One region of the Paenibacillus sp. NPDC058898 genome, then DNA from elsewhere that is predicted to be linked to it. Evidence: predicted binding sites of a transcription regulator. Region 1 holds the regulator's gene; each other region holds the start of a gene.

What was found. Region 1 encodes Rex, which represses fermentation and respiration genes when NADH is low (regulators of the CRP and FNR family bind a similar motif). Its sites were predicted from a motif close to TTGTGAAATATTTCACAA; they were not measured.
Region 2: the regulator Rex is predicted to act here: its motif matches at 1,408-1,425, upstream of ACOZB4_RS32875 (DUF438 domain-containing protein).
Region 3: the regulator Rex is predicted to act here: its motif matches at 1,677-1,694, upstream of ACOZB4_RS15255 (polymer-forming cytoskeletal protein).

The regions. Positions count from the first base shown of each region.
Region 1 is NZ_JBMOSM010000016.1:56,107-59,393, reverse strand. Features, by position in the region: gene dinG (ATP-dependent DNA helicase DinG) at 1-1,726, shown strand, start outside; gene ACOZB4_RS29170 (redox-sensing transcriptional repressor Rex) at 1,799-2,464, shown strand; gene ACOZB4_RS29165 (amidohydrolase) at 2,439-3,287, shown strand, end outside.
Region 2 is NZ_JBMOSM010000026.1:20,814-24,100, forward strand. Features, by position in the region: gene ACOZB4_RS32875 (DUF438 domain-containing protein) at 64-1,320, opposite strand; gene ACOZB4_RS32880 (DUF2642 domain-containing protein) at 1,775-2,098, opposite strand; gene ACOZB4_RS32885 (hypothetical protein) at 2,375-2,575, shown strand; gene ACOZB4_RS32890 (lytic polysaccharide monooxygenase) at 3,177-3,287, shown strand, end outside.
Region 3 is NZ_JBMOSM010000005.1:73,778-77,064, forward strand. Features, by position in the region: gene ACOZB4_RS15250 (VanW family protein) at 1-503, shown strand, start outside; gene ACOZB4_RS15255 (polymer-forming cytoskeletal protein) at 689-1,417, opposite strand; gene ACOZB4_RS15260 (alpha/beta hydrolase) at 1,745-2,518, shown strand; gene argH (argininosuccinate lyase) at 2,658-3,287, opposite strand, start outside.

The DNA of each region.
Region 1 (3,287 bases):
GCTGACCCAGACGGAGAACGGGGATGATGAAGAACTGAACTTTGGCGGTCGCGGAGGGGATTTCTGGGAGACGATCTCCAGTGATTCGGATTCCTGCCTTGGCCGTGCCTGCCCATGGTTCCGCAAATGCTACTATCACAGGGCCAAACATGAAGCGGGCATCGCGGATGTTGTCATTACGAACCATTCGAAGCTGTTCACTGACGTAAAAGCGAATCATCAGCTGCTTCCGAGTTATGAGCGTCTCGTCATTGATGAAGCGCATCATCTGGAGGACGTCGCTGGCAAGCACCTTGGCTTGCAGATGAAATATTTTTCGGTGGTCCATACGCTGACTCGTATGTACAAAGACAGCCGCAGCGGTCAGCTTCCGGCTCTTCGCCAGCTGCTGCAAGCATCATCGCATGAGAAGGCTGTCGAGTGGTCCTCCATCATAGACCGGATTTATCCGGATCTGATCACCGCAAAAGAGAATTGGGACCGGCTCAGCGATCAATTGTTCGGACTGCTTCCGGAACGCGGAGACGCGACTCCGGGGGATGCCGGTCAATTCTCGCTTCGCTTATCGCCTCTGAAGAAGCCGAAGGATTGGGGTTCGCTGGCCGAGTTGGAGCATCAAATTCATGTGACGCTGGGCGATGTCGTTCGCAAGGGTGACAAGCTGATCGCCGAGATGAAGGAAGATCTGGACGACTACAGCGCGGACAGTTTGTTAACAGACCTATCGGGTCTGTTTAAGGACCTGGCCGCACACCGCGATGACCTGAGGTCCTTCATGGCTCTGAATGATGAAGGCACGGTATACTGGATGGAGGCTAACGGGAATTTCCGCGGCAAATCGCTGCAGCTTTATGCAGTGCCTGTCGATGTTAGCACTCACTTGAAGGAATTGTTTTTTGACAAGAAACAAAGCGTGATCCTGACATCGGCGACCTTGTCGGTGGATAAATCGTTTCAGTTCATGATCGAGAACTTGGGTCTTCAGGAAGCGGCAGATAGCGGCAACCTGAACACGGTTCTGCTGCCGTCCCCGTTTAATTACAGGGAGCAGGCCCTCCTTGTCGTGCCGCGCGATTTTCCGAGCGTGAAGGGCTCGGTCGGGGATGCACTCTTTGTGAATACACTTGTGCAATCATTGGCCGATACGGCAATCGCTACGCATGGCCGCATGCTTGTGCTGTTCACTTCGTACCGCATGCTGCGTCAGGTTCACGAGCCGTTGAAGGAGGCGCTGGCATCCAGCGATATTACGGTACTGGGACAAGGGATGGACGGAACCAGCCGTACCAAGTTAATCCGGAGATTCCAGGATAGCAGCGCTTCGGTCCTGCTGGGTACGAGCTCCTTCTGGGAAGGGGTAGACATACCCGGGGAGGCGCTCACTTGCCTTGCGATCGTCCGGCTGCCGTTCCAGCCGCCGAATCATCCCTTGGTCGAAGCCAAGAGCGAATTGCTGCAGCAGCAGAAGAAGAACCCGTTCATGAAACTTTCGGTTCCGCAAGCGGTCATTCGCTTCAAACAGGGATTTGGCCGACTGGTGCGGACCGCGCAAGATAAGGGGATTGTCATTGTCTACGATACCCGGGTCATTGAATCCTATTACGGGAAATATTTCTTATATTCTTTGCCGGGGCCGAAGATGGAGCACATGCCGACAGAGGGGATCGTTCCCCGAATTTCGGAATGGCTGCAGGAAGAGGCAGGCATAGAGAACCAAGCTGAATAAAAGTGAAACAATGAACGAAATGATCTGTCACAAAAAAATGTAGTTATTAACCTATTATTAGGGGGAGCATGAATGAAATCGGAAAAAATTTCGGAAGCCGTGGTCCGCAGATTACCTGTATACTTGCGCTATTTGAATGAGCTTCAGAAAAGGGAGGTCTCCACGGTTTCCTCCCAGGAACTGGGACAAAAACTGGACCTCAATCCTGCTCAAATTCGTAAGGACCTAGCGTATTTCGGTGATTTTGGACGGAAAGGGATCGGATATGACGTATCTTATCTGATCGAGAAAATTCGCCAGATTCTAAAGCTGGACCAGAAGATCAATGTCGCATTGATTGGGGCCGGTAATCTTGGACATGCATTATCGAATTACAATGCATTTCTGAAGGACAATATGAAGATTGTGGCGGTTTTCGATTCGTATTCTCCCAAAGTTGGTATGAAAATTAACAATTTGGTTGTACAGCCGATGGAGGAACTGGAGAAGACGGTTCATGAGTACGGCATTCGTATCGGGATAATCACCGTTCCGGATTTTGAAGCGCAGAATGTAGCCAATCAGCTTATCGCCGCAGGCATCGAGGCTATCCTGAATTTTGCGCCAACCATCCTGAAAGCCCCATCCCATATCAGGATTCATACGGCTGATTTTACTACAGATTTGCAGAGTTTGGCCTATTATTTGGATAACGGCAAGGAGGATGCAGGACATGACGATAACGAAGTGGATGGTTAAGAACGGAACGTTTGCGGTATTAGAGGAAGGAAGAACCGTGCTACGCGGATATATGGTTGTGGAGAATGACCGCATAACCTATCTGGGTGAAGAAGAGCCAACCATCCAAGAGGGAACAGAAGTTATCGACGGAACTCATCTGTTTTTCCTACCGGGGTTAGTGAACACGCACGGACATGCGGCGATGTCCCTGCTCCGCGGTTATGGCGACGATCTGGCACTGCAGGTATGGCTTCAGGAAAAAATGTGGCCTATGGAAGCCAAATTCACGGCCGACGATGTATACTGGGGAACCGCACTCTCCGTGCTGGAGATGATCAAAGGCGGAACCACGACATTTGTGGATATGTATGATCATATGGATCAGGTTGCCAAGGTTGTGCAGGACTCAGGAATGCGCGGCGTCCTAATGCGCGGCGTCATCGGATTGTGTCCGCCTGAGGTGCAGCAGCAGAAGCTGGATGAGGCGGTGGTATTCGCGAAAGACTGGCATGGCAAGGCTGACGGGAGAATTACGACGATGATTTCACCGCATGCACCTTATACGTGCCCGCCGGATTTCATCGAAAAATTCGTTCAGGCATCCCATGATTTGAATCTGCCTTTGCATACGCATATGTCCGAAACGGAAACGGAAGTAGCTCAGAATGTAAAAGACTACGGACTTCGCCCTGTTGCCCATTTGGAGAAGCTTGGCATGTTCTCCCGGCCAACGCTGCTTGCGCATGCCGTCCATCTGACCGATGAAGAAATCGAAATCCTGGCCAAGCATCAAGTTATGGTGTCGCATAATCCAGGCAGCAATTTGAAGCTTGCCAGCGGC
Region 2 (3,287 bases), on a different contig from region 1:
AAACAGCCAGTGTCCGATTGTTTTCGGCCACTGGCTGTTTCGACTTGTAACCGGCTTCTCTCCTTACGGAGAGAGTATCCGTTTTTGACCTGTGAGTTCCTGAATCGGCTTAATGTTTTGAGTGAATTCAAGCGTACCTAAATAGTTCCCTTCTTCATCCCTTACGGCAAAATAGCGAATGTAAACAAATTTATCTTTAACCGGGATCCAGAAATCTTCTGCATCTTTGACACCTGCCTTGAAATCAGCAAGCAGCTGATTGACGACAGGAACGCTTTGCGGAGGATGGCAGTTCTGAACACTTCTGCCGATTACCGCTTTGGTACGAACGAAGATTCGTTCTTTTCCCTGTGAAAAATATCGAACGATATCATTTTCATCGATAAAGGTTAGGTCGACTGGTAAATGGTTTAAGATAGATTCCATCTGTCTGACCGATAAAATGCCTGTACTCATTCGGATATATCCCTCTTGCAGCGGAGAAGACCCCAATCCCTGATCTGCGCCAGGTTCAGCTGCTCTTTCGGGAATCCATTCTTGATCGGGCGCAATTAAGCAATAACCGACTTCTTCGCTTTGGGCAGCAATTTGAAGCCATTCGTCTTCCGTCAACTTTTCCAGAGCCATTGGTAATAAGATATGTTCCTCTTTATAGATCATTTCTGTTACTTCGGTTAAGACTCGTTTTGCCAGATCCACTACAGTCTCGGCATTGCCATCAAAGTGAGTGAGTTTGGATTTCACTTCTTTTATTCCCAATCGGATACCGTCATCTACTGCCCACATCACCTTGGTGGGTCCATAGATCCCATATTTCTCGAGAAAAGGAAACAGCATATTTTCTTTGCGGCTGTAGTGTTTATCTACATCATAGAGGAGACTGAAATCCTCTAGCAATTTGAGGCGGTTTGCCTCTCCTTGATCCTTAAGAAATTGATCCAGATGCAGGGCGATTCTGAAATTTGCCAGTCGATCAATTTCTCGGTTCTCCATTTTAAAGGTATGCACTGGATGTCCAGGCTGCTCTTCCGGTTGATGAGCTCTGTGAATGTCTTGGATGGAACCTTTGAATACGGCAGCATGCACACTGCACAGTCGCTGTACCTCGGTTACGGGTATTCCTTCCTCCTGCATCAGCACTTGCTCCAGCTCCGAAATCTCATCAACGGAAATTTCCCCTACGGCTTGATTAAATTTGGCCTTTACTTCCTCCACGCTTTTTCCATAGTGCAGCTCTTTAATGATATCCTTGAGCATATTTATACGGGCCGTTCGATGAGCAGAAATTCCTTCCTCACGGTTATTAATGAATTCACTCATGTTCATCACCTCTGTTTTGTTTCAATATATAAAGATGAATTTCTATTCTGTTTACATCTCTAAACTAGCATCCTCATGCTCCATGACTTGTGATTAAAAGCACATAGGGAATGAAAATTCATTGAACAAAGAGAGGTGATCCGTTTCTTCGAAAAGTGACGAGTCGCTTTCTAAAAAGATGGGAAACCAGATAAAAATACAATATGATTACGGATGTCCATATTACGCCAGGCAATATACATGACCTGGTTCCTTATCTGTCCCGAATAGATCGGCAACAACAAACGATTAAGACATCACCGGGTTGATTTGGATATTTGTAAGACTTTTACGAAAACAAAAAGAGCACCGAAACGGTGTCTTTTTTCGTATTGATCTTAACCATGAACAATTCCTAGCCCTTCCTTGATGAAGATTTCGTCCAAAGCCTCGTAGATCGGCTCTCGTCCATTGTTTATTTCTCTTCTGCTTTTTCAAAATAAACGATTTCACTTAATCGAATGTGATGCTTTTTTCCATGGACTACAAGAGCTACGTGATCAATGAAAACATCATCCAGAGTACCTACCAATTTGCCGACAGTTGTCGTGATGGCAATCATTAGCCCTATGTGCTGGATCAAATGCTCAGTGAATTTGGGTTCCACAGTTGTCGTATACATAACATTTTTTGGTAATACTGAAGTTTCCTTGCGCTGTACATTTTCATTCCGATAATATTGCGGAGCTGGGAATGGGGCATATGGTCGCGGATAGCCATAGTACATAAATCTATTCATGAGTTGCATACTCCTTTGTCATAATTTGAAAAACACATCTATATAACATATGACAAATACCTATGTGGTGTTCCAGAGAAGTGTTGTGCAAAATAAGAAAGCCGTAGATGGGATATCCTTTCCCCTCATAAAGTTCGGATGATAGGGGCGTAAATTCTTCAATCTCCTCGAGTATTTTCACCCAGATTAGGCTAATATCACAGGAGATTTTCGGGCTATCGACATATATTATTATTGCCTAGATCGAACACCAAATCTAAAAAGGAGTGTGTTATTTTGTCCGAAGCGGTTTATTTACAAAATAGGTCTTACGATCCTGAACAAATGGCTGGTTATCATTTTGTGAAAGCTGAACATTTTGAGCGAATGAAGATGGCTTGCGCGGGCAATCCGCCGTTCTTTTATAAATATGCCGAGCAAGAATATTACCATAAAGCACTTGCGCACCGTTATAAAGGTATGGGTGGCTGGATGTAATAATGCGAGTTGACCAAATTTTCAATGAGTCCGTTCATTTAACCGATTCCGGTTGGCGTTTCCGGAGGTGAAACAGCATCTTGATATACGGTCGGCTTTACGGCTATTTTACTTCGCACAGTTTCGGACTACATTTTAACCATAAAAAATGCGAAAACCCGCTCTATGGGCGGGTTTTATATATGGAGCCGAGGGGAGTCGAATCCCTGCATCGAAAGCGAAACCCCGACACCCCGTAACGTCATCCTGAATGTCTTCTTCAGTTAATCCTGGGAGAAGATGTGGATGTTTCACACTCTTCTGGTTCTCATTAACTATTGCAGTGTACAAAAGCCTGTTATAAAATGTCTTTAAATTGCTTTTAATTCCATAATTACCCTAAAATGTGATCCGCTTATATTTTACCACCTACGTCAGAAATCCCCTCTTATTCACCAACACAATCATTTATTACACCAACCATTAGTTATTTATGTTCACTTATTGAGCATACATATTGACCTGGATGGAGGTGAGAAAATACGTCGTTATGCCATCAAGGTACGAATGATCGTTTGGTTCTTCGTGCACAGTTTATCTAAAAGAGGAGGTTTTTTTATTGATGTTAACCCTACGTTTTCCCAATTCCGGACTCATTAAGAAGGTATTGGCTGGCGGTCTATTAATGACGCTCGCTGTTATGGCACTATTCTTATTCGAGTCCAAAGCATCC
Region 3 (3,287 bases), on a different contig from region 1:
TCATCGGGCTAGAAATCACCGAACGGCGCAATCATTCCCTTCCGGTCAGCTACCTGCCCAAGGGGCAGGATGCCACTTTTGCCGAGGGGGCGATAAATTTTCGCTTCCGGAACAATACAGGCAAGCATCTGCTTATTTTATCGGAGGTATCGCACGGTAATTTAACACTAAAGATGTTTGGCACCTTCCCGGAAAATACGGAATATGAGCTTGTGTCCACGACCGTTGAAACCTTGCCATCACCAGAGAAGGTCATTCACAATAACTCGCTGCCGCCAGGACTCAAGCAGGTGGTTCAGAACGGGAAGCCAGGCTATGTGGTTGAAACCTACCGAGCCAAGAAAGTAAACGGCAAAGTTGTGGAGAACGTCAAAATATCCAAGGATACCTACCGCCCCCAGAACAGCATCGTTGCCATTAATCCGACGAACGATGTCCAACTGCCTGAAGCGAATGATACCCCGAAAGAGGAAGTGGTTGAGGACGGTATCAGTGCCCCGTAAACCTGAAGACAACATGGAACAGCCCGGATTCGCGATAGAACCGCGAATCCGGGCTGTTTGCCTTGCCGTTATTTCAATGTAATGTATCGACTTTATAGCAGCTCTCGTATTCACCAGACGGATATCCTCGCCTTCAATCAGCTCGGCATTCAGATGTCCCATCCGGAAGGGCATCGTTGTTACCCTTAAAACCGCCGAGATGCTCTGACCTCGGCTTCCGGATGCTGTGACAGTTCATCTCTGTACTCCACTTGCCGAATCTCGCACCCTTTGCCTAGGATCACCCGGTTACCGCGGACGATATCGGCTTCAACATACTCGAGATCAAGGACATCGCCCTCAATAATGCGAGCCTCCAGCCGTGTTCCCCGTAAAGGCAAGGACAGCATTTCCCAGAGCCGCTTCCCTTTTTTGCGGACCGTTATCCGGTCTCCAACGATTTCCTGTGCAAGGCAGCGGCCCAATACTCGGATATCCGCTGTTCCAACATGCAGGCGGCCATCGATCTTAAACCCCCCTTGAAACGTGGCTGATTCACTCCGCACGTCACCACGGCTTCTCAGGTTTCCGGTGACCTCAAGCTTCTTCGATTCGGAATCTCCGTGAATGCTGCAATGCCCCCCGATAAAGATGGAGCGGCTGCGCAATCCATCCTTCAAACTCAGGCTGCCGGCTACATGCATCTCCTCAGACTCCACAGCCCCCTTAATGGTTCCCGAACCGTTCACGCGAATCGTACGGGCAGCGACGGCGCCACTAACACTCATCGTTCCATTGCCTATTAATTCTCGGCAATCCAGATCTCCATTCACCTGCCCGGCACCGTCAATGCGCACCTTATCGTATTGGCCGCCGCTTGAACTTCCGGTTCCCGTAATCTTCAAATCGGACAGCTTGTCGTCATGTGGTATCATGAGTATCCTCCTCCAGATTTACAAAGTAATCACTATCTATATCTTAACTTCTTCATCACAACAGTTATTTCTACAATAAATGTCCGTCCTCCACCAGGTGGAGTCATAATCTCCCTCTAAGATACCACACCCCCGCTATTCATAGAACAGCCCGATGGCTGAACTTCACCTCGGTCCCAAGACCGAGGCGTTCTCAGGCACTTTCCTCGTCTTTTCCTGCAAATGATGGTTCGGATTTGCTTGGAGCAAGGGAGATTGATTGTGATATGATTCAAATAGGCTCGTCATTGATCTCTCATTTATTAAAGTGAAAGGGGATACATCATCATGGCTCTTATGCAATGTCGCTTTTACTCGGAGGTACTCGGTCTCAGCACGTCCATGACCGTCATTCTCCCTCAGCAAACCTCTTCGCAGATCGGTATGACCAATCATGCCAAAAGCGGTCTGCATCCGACGCTCTTCCTACTGCACGGCCTGTCCGACGACGATTCCATCTGGCTGCGCAGAACCTCCATCGAACGCTATGTGGCCGAGATGGGCATTGCCGTCGTGATGCCGCAAGTTCACCGCAGCTTCTATACCGACATGGAATACGGCGGCAAATACTGGACCTTCATCAGTCAGGAGCTGCCGGCCATTGCCCGTTCCTTCTTCCCGTTATCCCACGCGAGGGAAGATAACTTTGTCGCCGGCTTGTCCATGGGCGGATACGGAGCATTCAAGCTGGCGTTCCGCTGCCGGGAAACCTTTTCCGCGGCTGCTAGTTTGTCGGGCGCGCTCGATATGGCGGGTCATATCCGGAGGAATGAGGCCTTATTTGAACATCGATTAGTCTACGGAGATCGAGACATTTCCGATACCGACAACGATCTGTTGTGGCTGCTTCAGCAAGTCGAACGATCGGAGGGGCCTAAGCCGCTGCTGTATCAATGCTGCGGAACCGAAGACTTTCTCTATGAAGACAATCAAGTGTTCCGCAAAGCCTGCGAAGAAACCTCTCTCAATCTCACCTATCAGGAAGGCCCGGGCGATCATGACTGGGGATATTGGGATACCCGCATTCAAGATGTGCTAAAGTGGCTTCCACTGAAGGCCTGATAAACCTATAGACACACCATGACATGCCAGCAGTTCGTTTTCGGTTCTATGAGGTTCATTTCTGATATCATAAAAAAGGGTGGATCAGCAAACTTATCGTTTGCCGATCCACCTCTATTTTTTCTACCGTAATATGCCTTTACTCAACATTCCCTTGGCGGAGACCCAACCATTCTTCCGTGGTCTGAAGGGTCTGCACGCTGCGATCAATAGCCGCCTTCACTTGTTCGGTTGCCGTACCGCCATATACGTTACGCGCATTGACCACCGTCTCCGGTTGAAGCACGCCATAGATGGAGTCGTCGAACAGCTCCGAGAACTGCTTGAACTCGTCCAGCGTCAGGTCCAGCAGATACTTATTGTTCTGAATGCAGTACAATACAGTCTTGCCGATCACTTCGTGCGCCTGGCGGAAAGGAAGCCCTTTGCCGACCAGGAAGTCCGCAATGTCCGTTGCATTCGAGAAGTCAGTGTTCACCGCTTCGCGCATGCGGCCTTTGTTGACCTTCATCGTGGCGATCATCGGCGCGAACAGCTGCAATGCGCCTTCCAGCGTAGCCACCGTATCGAACATGCCCTCTTTATCTTCCTGCATGTCCTTGTTATAAGCAAGCGGAAGCGACTTCAGCACGGTCAGCAGACCCATCAGGTTGCCGTAAACCCGTCCGGTTTTGCCGCGGACAAGCTCTGGCACATCCGGGTTCTTCTTCTGCGGCATAATGCTGCTGCCTGTGCAGAACGCATCGTCCAGCTCGATGAAGTTGAACTC